Regions from separate parts of the Streptomyces chrestomyceticus JCM 4735 genome, predicted to be linked through region 2. Evidence: riboswitches for the same ligand, from Rfam matches in the RefSeq annotation. Region 2 holds a riboswitch; the other holds the start of a gene.

Region 1 (4,735 bases), 610 kb from region 2:
GGCACGTTCCACGGCACCACGGCCGCCACCACCCCCACCGGCTCACGCCGCACCAGCAGCGGCCCGAGCACACCGGCCCGGCGCTCCTCGAACGGGAAGTCCCGGGCGACGGTGATCGCCGCGTCCCACGCCATCATCGCGGCCAGCGCCTGCACCATCACGCTGGAGGTGTACGGGGTGCCGTTCTCCGCGCTGATGACCCTGGCGATCTCCTCGCTGCGCACGGCGAAGGCGTCCTTGACGCGCGTGACCACCGCGATCCGCTCCGCGAGCGGCGTCCGCGCCCACTCCCCGGAGTCGAAGGAGGCGCGGGCCGCGGAGACGGCCCGGTCCACATCGGTCCGCGAGGCGTGCGGCACCCGGCCGATGACCTGCTCGGTGTGCGGCGAGACCACCTCGATGGTGCCACCGCCGGCCGGGTCGGTGAACTCGCCGCCGATGTAGAGCTGTTCGTACTCGACGAGTGCGCTCATGGCTGCCGCCTCCTGGGGGTCGGACGGGATGTAGTGGCGAACCGGGCTGGCGCGGAGAGTTTCTGACGCTGCATCAGGACTGATACCAGTTCTAGTTATGCTGGGCAATGCTCGGCACGGGCTCCGGCACGGAGGGCTCGGTACGGTGCTCGGTACGGGGGCGCGGCACGTCCGCGCGGACGCGGAGGTGCGGCGGATGACGGCAGCGGCCCGGACCGGGACGGCGGCGGCCGGACCCCGGGTGACCGACCACCGGGGCGGCGTGTGGTCGATCGCCGTCCCCATCCCGGACAATCCGCTCGGCCACACCCTCGTCCACCTCCTGGAGACCGGCCGCGGCCCCGTCCTCGTGGACACCGGGTGGGACGACCCGGACGCCTGGGACACCCTGACCGCCGGGATCACCGCCTGCGGCTTCGACGTCACCGACCTGCACGGGGTCCTCATCACGCACCACCATCCCGACCACCACGGCCTCTCCGCCCGCGTACGGGAGGCGTCCGGCGCGTGGATCGCGATGCACGCGGCGGACGCCGCCGTCGTACGCCGTACCCGGGAGGCCGAACCCGGCCGGTGGCTGGACCACCTGATCGCCAAGCTGGCCGCGGCCGGCGCGCCCGACAGCCACCTGGCGCCCCTGCGTCGGGTGCGCGCCAAGGGGCCGGTGCGTGACCTCCCCGGGCAGCGGGCGGCGCTGCCCGACCGCGAGATCGCGCCCGGCGCACTCCTCGACCTGCCCGGCCGCCGGCTGCGCGCCGTCTGGACGCCCGGCCACACCCCCGGCCATGTGTGCCTGCACCTGGAGGAGGAGCACCCGGCCCGGCGGCCGGGCCACGGCCGGCTCTTCTCCGGCGACCACCTGCTGCCGGGCATCAGTCCGCACATCGGGCTCTACGAGGACCCGGACGACGCGACACCCGGCGACCCCCTCGGCGACTACCTGGCCTCCCTGGAACGCGTCGCCCGGCTCGCGCCCGCCGAGGTGCTCCCCGCCCATCAGCACGCGTTCACGGACGCGGCCGACCGGGTCCGTGAACTGCTCGCCCACCACGAGGAGCGGCTGGCCGGGCTGCGCGCGCTGCTCGCCGTACCGCGCACTCCGTGGCAGCTCGCCGAGGCCATGGAGTGGAACCGGCCGTGGGAGCGCATCCCGTACGCGTCGCGCACCATCGCGGTCGCGGAGGCGGAGGCGCATCTGCGGCGGCTGGTGCGGCTGGGGCTGGCGGAGGCGGTGCCGGGGCCGGAGCCGGTGACGTACCGGGCGGTGTGAGGCGGGCGTCTGCCGGGCAGCCCGTACCCGGGGCTCGCCCGGCCCGCCGGTTAAGGTGTGCGAGACAATTTCATCCTGTGCCCGATCGGGGGAAGCCGGTGGAAATCCGGCGCTGACCCGCAACCGTGATCCGGGACGTACGGCCGCCGTGCGCCCGCCGAGCCGGAGCACCCGCTGGGGCACGACCAAGGCTCCCGCCGCCGGAAGGCCGCGCCTCCTCGCGCGGACGCCCGGCGCGCGGCACCGTCGAGGTATGCGGAGCTGAGCCCGGTGCCACCGCGGCCGGTCGTCGACCGGCGGGCGGCGGGGCGTCCGAGTGCGGCTGCGCACCCACCGCAGCACCCACCACCGGCCCACCGCGGACCCACCGCAGCGACCTGACCCGAGAGGCACCGACCCGATGGCCACCACGGCTTCCCAGGCTCCCCTGGCTCCCAGGGCTTCCACGGCCCCCACCTTCGCCGCCCTGGCGCGCCGCGCCGCCGCGGCGCTGGCCGGCGCCGCCGTGCTGTGCGCGGCCGGTACCCCCGTGGCGGCCGCCGACTCCCCCGCGCCGGCCGCGCAGGCGTCGAAGCTGCCCGACGGGCTGTACGGCACCAAGGACCCGCAGTACGACGGCGTGTGGCGGCAGTCGCTCGCCCTCCTCGCACAGCGCACCGTCGGGGTGCGTCCGTCGGTGACGGGCGTCGACTGGCTCGCCGGGCAGCAGTGCTCCGACGGCGCCTTCAGCGCCTACCGCGCCGACCCGGCCAAGGCGTGCGACGACAAGACCATGCGGGACACCAACCAGACGAGCGCCGCGGTACAGGCGCTGGCCGCGCTCGGCGGGCACGACGACGCCGTACAGAAGGCCGTGAAGTGGCTGAAGTCGGTACAGAACGACGACGGCGGCTGGCCCTCGACGGGCGGCTCGCCCAGTGACGCCAACTCCACCTCCGTGGTGATCGGCGCGCTCAAGGCGGCGGGTGAGAAGCCGGAGTCCGTGCGGAAGGGCGGCAAGTCCCCGTACGACGCGCTGGTCACCTTCCAGCTCGGCTGCGACGCGAAGGAAGGGGAACGCGGCGCGTTCGCCTTCCAGCCCAAGGACGGCAAGCTGGCCCCGAACGCGGACGCCACGGCCGCCGCCGTGCTCGGCGGGCTGGGCGACGGCTTCGTGGTCGACCCGGCGGGCAAGGACGTCAACGAGCCGGTGAAGCCCCTGAAGTGTGACGGCGGGGCGGCGGACAAGGACGCGAAGCGGGACCCGAAGCAGGCCGCCGAGGGCGGCGCCGCCTACCTGGCCGCGGTGCTCGGCGCGAACGGCCAGCACCTGAAGTCCGCGATGCCCGGCGCCGAGGACCAGCCCGACGTCGGCAACACCGCCGACGCCGTGGTGGCCCTCGCCGCCGGGTCGCACGGGGCCGCCGCGCAGGCGCCGCTGAAGTGGCTGGAGAAGAACTCCGCGAACTGGGCCAAGGAGGCCGGCCCGGCCGCGTACGCGCAACTGGTGCTCGCCGCGCACGCCGCGGGCGCCGACCCGCGCTCCTTCGGCGGCGCCGACCTGGTCGCGCAGCTCAACGCCACCGGCCCCAAGCCGGCCGGCAGCTCCGCGCCGTCCGCCGCGCCCGAGAAGGACGCGCAGGACCAGGACGACCAGAACTCCGGCGTGTGGTGGATCTTCGGCATCGTGTTCGTGGCGAGCATCGGCGCCGGGTTCCTGCTCAGCGGCCGCCGGAAGAAGAGCGACGTCTGATGCGCCTGCCGCGGTCCCGCTCCGCCCGCCTCCTCGGCGCCCTGGCCCTGGCCGGTACGGTCACGGGCCTGGGCGCGGCGCCCGCCCAGGCGCAGGAGTACCGCTACTGGTCCTTCTGGGACGGGCCCGCCGCCGGCGCCCCGGCCTCCGGGGACGGCGGCTGGTCGTACGCGACCGAGGGGCCGGCCACCAGCCGCCCCCGGGACGGCGCCGTGGCGGGCTTCCGTTTCACCGTCAGCGCCGACTCGGCGGCGGCCGGCAAGCCGCGCCGGGCCGCGGACTTCGCCGCGATCTGCGGGCAGACGCCCGCGCAGGACGGCACCAAGCGCGTCGGCCTGGTCCTCGACTTCGGCACGAAGGCGGAGGCGGCGGCCGGGGAGAACCCGCCACCGGTCCGTACGGAGTGCGCCCGGCTGCCCGAGGACGGGACGGTCGGTGACGCGCTGGCGGCCGTCGCCAAGCCGCTGCGGTACGACGCGAACGCGCTGCTGTGCGCGATCGCCGGATATCCGAAGGCGGGGTGCGCGGACAAGGCTTCCGGTGCTGCTTCCGGTTCCGCTTCCGCCTCCGGCGTGCCGGACCCGGGTGCTTCCGACGGCGCGTCCGCCGCCGGGAAGCAGGCGGACGACGACGCTTCGGGCGGCCCCTCCGCCGGACTGATCGGTGGCCTCGCCGTCCTGGTCGTCCTGGGCGCGGCGGCCGGGTGGCAGGCTCGCCGCCGCCGCGGATGAGCGCCCGCGCCCTCGGCGTCCCCCGCGCCACCCGCTCCACCGCGCTGCACGCGGGCGCCTGGTGGCTGTGGGCGCTGGGCCTGGCCACCGCGGCGTCCCGGACGACCAACCCGCTGCTGCTGGGCCTGCTGATCGGCGTCGCCGGGTACGTCGTCGCGGCGCGCCGCACGGACGCGCCGTGGGCCCGCTCGTACGGCGCGTTCCTCAAACTCGGCCTGCTGGTGATCGTCATCCGGTTGGTCTTCGCGTTCTTCCTGGGCTCGCCCATCCCGGGCACGCACACCCTGGTGACACTGCCGGAAGTGCCGCTGCCCGAGTGGGCGCGCGGGGTGCGCATCGGCGGCCGGGTCACCGCCGAGGGCATGCTCTTCGCCTTCTACGACGGGCTGAAGCTGGGCACCCTGCTGATCTGCGTCGGCGCCGCGAACGCGCTCGCCAGCCCGGCACGCCTGCTGAAGTCCCTGCCGGGCGCCCTGTACGAGGCGGGCGTCGCGGTCGTCGTCGCGATGACCTTCGCACCCAACCTCGT
Region 2 (4,735 bases):
CGGGCTCCCCTCCAGCTCCTCGCACGCCCTCTTCGGCGGTCTGATCGGCGCCACCCTGGTGGCCGTCGGCCCGAGCGGCGTGCACGGCGGCGCCGTGGTCATGAAGGTCCTCATCCCGGCCGTCGCCGCGCCGATCGTGGCCGGTCTGGCCGCGACCGCCGCGACCCGGCTGACCTACCGGCTGGCCCGCAACCGCGCCGAGGAGGACACCGCCAAGGGCTACCGCGCCGGGCAGATCGCCTCGGCCGCGCTGGTCTCCCTCGCGCACGGCACCAACGACGCCCAGAAGACGATGGGTGTGATCACCCTCGCACTGATCACCGGCGGCGTCGTCGCCCCGCACGCCGACCCGCCGCTGTGGGTCATCGCCTCGGCCGGCCTGGCCATCGCGCTCGGCACGTACCTGGGCGGCTGGCGGATCATCCGCACGATGGGCAAGGGCATCACCGACATCCAGCCGCCGCAGGGCTTCGCCGCCCAGACCGGCGCCGCGGCCACCATCCTGGCCTCCTCCCACCTCGGCTTCGCGCTCTCCACCACCCAGGTCTGCTCCGGTTCGGTGATGGGCTCCGGCCTGGGCCGCAAGGGCGGCGTGGTGCACTGGTCCACGGCGGGCCGGATGGCCGCCGCCTGGGGTCTGACGCTGCCGGCCGCCGGGCTGGTCGCGGCGGGCGCCGCTCTCCTGGCGGACCAGGGCGACTGGGGCATCGCGACCGTCGCCGTGCTGGCGCTCGCCGTCTGCGGCGCGATCTGGGCGGCCTCCCGGCGCAAGCCGGTGGACCACACCAACGTCAACGAGGGCCCGGCCGCCGAGCCCGCCGGTGTCGTCACCGCCGCCCTGCAGGCCGTCTCGCCGCCGCCCGCGGGCCCGGTCGCCATCCCGGCCCCCACGGTCGCCGAGACCCGGATCACGGACCCGGTCGGCACCGCCCCGGTGATCGCCGTCCCGGTGGCCGCCCGCCCGCACGAGAAGAGCGCCCGGCGCCGCGCCAAGGCCGGCTCGGCCGCCGGCTGACCCGGCCGCACGGCTCTCACGAAGGAACGAGAACGCAATGAGCATCGACTGGGCCGCCCTCGGCCAGGTCTTCGGCGTCACGCTGTTCGTGACGGTCGGGATCGTGGGCCTGTTCACCCTCGGCATCGTCGGCACGTCCCGCAAGCCGCAGCAGGAGGGCACGCCGGTGACCGCCGACGGGCCCGCCGCCTCCGGCGGGGCGGCGCGGGCCGGGGCGTACGTCTGCTTCGCGCTGTGCGCGGCGGCCGTGGCGTACGGGATCTACCTGATCGTCGCCGCCTGAGGCGCGGCACCCCGGGCGTCCGGTGGCCGCGGCATCCCCGCCGCGGCCACCGGACGCCTGTGGCGTGGGACACAGACGCCACCACCGCCCCCGCCGCAGGTCAAGCGTGAGTTGACGGGCTTGGCGGAGCGTGGTGGACTGCCGGAGCCAATCGGCGACAGATGAGGAAGTCCGGTGAGAATCCGGCGCGGTCCCGCCACTGTCACCGGGGAGCGCCCCTCCACCAAGGGCCACGGTCCGCGTCCCGCGACGCAGGTTCCCGTACGGACTGGAAGGCCGGGGGAAGCGCCGATCCGGGGAGCCAGGAGACTCTCGTCGCCGTACCCGTCGAGCCAGGGCGCGGACCCTGAGTGAGGACCTACCGCCATGCCCGGCCGCAGTGCGCAATCTGCTGGACGTACCCCCACGCCATCCCTCCGAGGCGCGACGGCGGTCTGATCCGATGCGTGCCGAACACGCCGGCTACGCGTGCGGCGCGGCCCTCGGCTTCCTCGGCGACCTGGTCGTGGGCGATCCCCGGCGCGGTCACCCCGTGGCCGCCTTCGGGCGGGCCGCGGCCGCCGTGGAACGCCGTCTGTGGCGCGACCACCGAGGGACCGGCGCCCTGCACACCGCGCTGCTCGCGGGCGGTACCGCCGCCGGTGCCGCGCTGCTCGACCGCGCCGTACGCCGCTCCCCCGCCGCCTTCCCCGCCTCCGTCGCGCTGACCGCCGCCGCCACCTGGGCCGTCCTGGGCGGCACTTCGCTGGGCCGCGAGGCGCGGGCCGTCGGCGGCGCGCTCGCGGCGGGCGACCTGGACGTGGCGCGCGAGCGGCTGCCGCACCTGTGCGGGCGCGACCCGCAGGCCCTGGACGGGCAGCAGATGGCGCGCGCGGTGGTCGAGTCCGTCGCCGAGAACACCTCGGACGCGGTGGTCGGCGCCCTGGTCTGGGGCGCGGCCGCCGGTGTGCCGGGGCTGCTGGCCTTCCGGGCCGTGAACACGCTGGACGCGATGGTGGGGCACAAGTCGCCGCGCCACCGCCGGTTCGGGTGGGCCTCGGCCCGCCTCGACGACGTGGCCGGTTACCCCGGCTCCCGGCTGACCGCCGCGCTGGCGGTGCTGGCGGGCCCGGACCGGCGGGGCGCGCTGCGCGCCTGGCGGCAGGACGGCCCGTCCCACCCGAGCCCCAACGCGGGCCCGGTGGAGGCGGCGTTCGCCGGGGCGCTGGGGGTGCGGCTGGGCGGCACCCTGGCGTACGGCGGCCGGGTCGAGCACCGGCCGGTGCTCAACGGCGACGCGGGCCGGCCGGTCGCGGTGCCGGACATCGAGCGGGCCGTGACCCTGTCGCGCCGGGTGAGCGCGCTGGCGCTGGCGGTCACGGTCGGGGGGCGGCTGGCGGCCGGGGCGGTACGGCGATCCCGTACGGCAGGAACGGTAGGCCGATCCATCACGGCCGGAGCGGTACGCCGCCCCCGTACCACCGGGAGGGCCAAGTGAGCAGCGGGAGCAGCGCAGTGCGGACGGCGAGGAGTGCCACGTGAACGGACCGGGTCAAGCACCGCTCGGCGGCGGGCTGCTGGTGGCGGGCACCACGTCCGACGCGGGCAAGAGTGTGGTGACGGCGGGCATCTGCCGCTGGCTGGCCCGCAAGGGCGTCAAGGTGGCGCCCTTCAAGGCGCAGAACATGTCGCTGAACTCGTTCGTGACGCGCGAGGGCGCGGAGATCGGGCGGGCGCAGGCCATGCAGGCCGCGGCGGCGCGCGTCGAGCCGAGCGCCCTGATGAATCCAGTGCTGCTGAAGCCGGGCAGTGACCGCAGCAGCCAGGTCGTGCTCATGGGCAAGCCGGTGGGCGAGCTGAGCGCGCGCGGCTACCACGCGGGCCGTCAGGAGCAGTTGCTCGGTACGGTCACGGACTGCCTCCAGGAGCTGCGGCGTACGCACGACGCGGTGATCTGCGAGGGCGCGGGCAGCCCGGCGGAGATCAACCTGCGGCGCACCGACATCGTGAACATGGGGATCGCGCGCGCCGCCCGTATCCCGGCCGTGGTGGTCGGCGACATCGACCGGGGCGGGGTGTTCGCCTCCTTCTTCGGCACCACCGCGCTGCTGTCCCGGGAGGACCAGGCACTGGTCGCGGGCTATCTCGTCAACAAGTTCCGGGGCGATGTGACGCTGCTGGAGCCCGGTCTGGACATGCTGAAGGAGCTGACCGGACGGCCCACCCTCGGGGTGCTGCCGTTCGCGCACGGCCTCGGCATCGACGAGGAGGACGGCCTCCGGGTGTCGCTGCGCGGCGCGGTCCGCGAGAGCGTCGTCGCGCCGCCGCACGGCGCCGACGTGCTGCGGGTCGCGGTGGCCGCCGTACCGCTGATGTCGAACTTCACGGACGTGGACGCGCTCGCCGCCGAACCGGGCGTCGTGGTGCGCTTCGTGGACCGCCCCGAGGAACTGGCCGACGCCGACCTCGTCGTCCTGCCCGGCACCCGAGGCACCGTCCGCGCGCTCCAGTGGCTGCGCGAGCGCGGCATCGCGGACGCGGTGCGGCGGCGGGCCGCGGAAGGACGCCCGGTGCTGGGCATCTGCGGCGGCTTCCAGATGCTGGGCGAGCGGATCGAGGACGAGGTCGAGTCGAAGGCCGGGACGGTGGACGGGCTGGGCCTGCTGCCCGTACGCGTCCGGTTCGCGGTGGAGAAGGCTTTGGCCCGGCCGTCCGGCGAGGCGCTGGGCGAGCCGGTCGAGGGGTACGAGATCCACCATGGCGTGGCGGAGATCGACGGCGGGGAGCCCTTCCTGGCGGGATGCCGTTCCGGGACCGTCTGGGGCACCCACTGGCACGGCTCACTGGAGAGCGACGGCTTCCGGCGGGCGTTCCTGCGGCGGGTGGCCGCCGACGCGGGCCGCGCGTTCGACCCGGCGCCGGACACCAGCTTCGCCGCACTGCGCGAGGAGCAGCTCGACAAGCTGGGCGACCTGATCGAGGAGCACGCGGACACGGCGGCGCTGCTGCGGCTCATCGAGGACGGCGTACCGGCGGGGCTGCCGTTCGTACCACCGGGGGCGCCGCCGATACCGCCGCCCCGCACCCCGGCCGCCCCCGCCGCGGCCTCCCCCGCACCCGCACCTCGCACGACCCTCGAAGGGGGTACTCCTTAATGGCATCGGTCCCTTACCCGTTCACCGCGGTCGTCGGGATGTCCGACATGCGGCTGAGCCTGCTGCTCAACGCCATCTCGCCGGCCATCGGCGGGGTGCTCGTCCGCGGCGAGAAGGGCACCGCGAAGTCGACGATCGTGCGGGGCCTGACGGCGCTGATGCCGGACGTCCCCGTCGTCACCGGCTGCCGCTTCTCCTGCGACCCGGCGGCGCCGGACCCGGCCTGTCCGGACGGTCCCCACGAGGCGGCCGGCGCGGAGGACCGCCCGGCCCGCATGGTCGAACTCCCCGTCGGCGCCTCCG

The links. A riboswitch is a leader RNA that binds a small molecule or an ion and turns the genes downstream of it on or off. The one in region 2 is predicted to bind cobalamin.
Region 1: another riboswitch for cobalamin. It lies ahead of EJG53_RS29175 (prenyltransferase/squalene oxidase repeat-containing protein); the one in region 2 lies ahead of EJG53_RS31805 (cobalamin biosynthesis protein).

Annotation. Positions count from the first base shown of each region.
Region 1 is NZ_BHZC01000001.1:6,659,858-6,664,592, reverse strand. Features, by position in the region: gene EJG53_RS29185 (aldehyde dehydrogenase) at 1-473, opposite strand, end outside; gene EJG53_RS29180 (MBL fold metallo-hydrolase) at 670-1,743, shown strand; cobalamin riboswitch at 1,808-1,936, shown strand; gene EJG53_RS29175 (prenyltransferase/squalene oxidase repeat-containing protein) at 2,144-3,475, shown strand; gene EJG53_RS44000 (EGFR-like transmembrane domain-containing protein) at 3,475-4,206, shown strand; gene EJG53_RS29165 (energy-coupling factor transporter transmembrane component T) at 4,203-4,735, shown strand, end outside.
Region 2 is NZ_BHZC01000001.1:7,271,383-7,276,117, reverse strand. Features, by position in the region: gene EJG53_RS31815 (inorganic phosphate transporter) at 1-1,015, shown strand, start outside; gene EJG53_RS31810 (hypothetical protein) at 1,053-1,298, shown strand; cobalamin riboswitch at 1,463-1,609, shown strand; gene EJG53_RS31805 (cobalamin biosynthesis protein) at 1,741-2,775, shown strand; gene EJG53_RS31800 (cobyric acid synthase) at 2,816-4,432, shown strand; gene EJG53_RS31795 (putative cobaltochelatase) at 4,432-4,735, shown strand, end outside.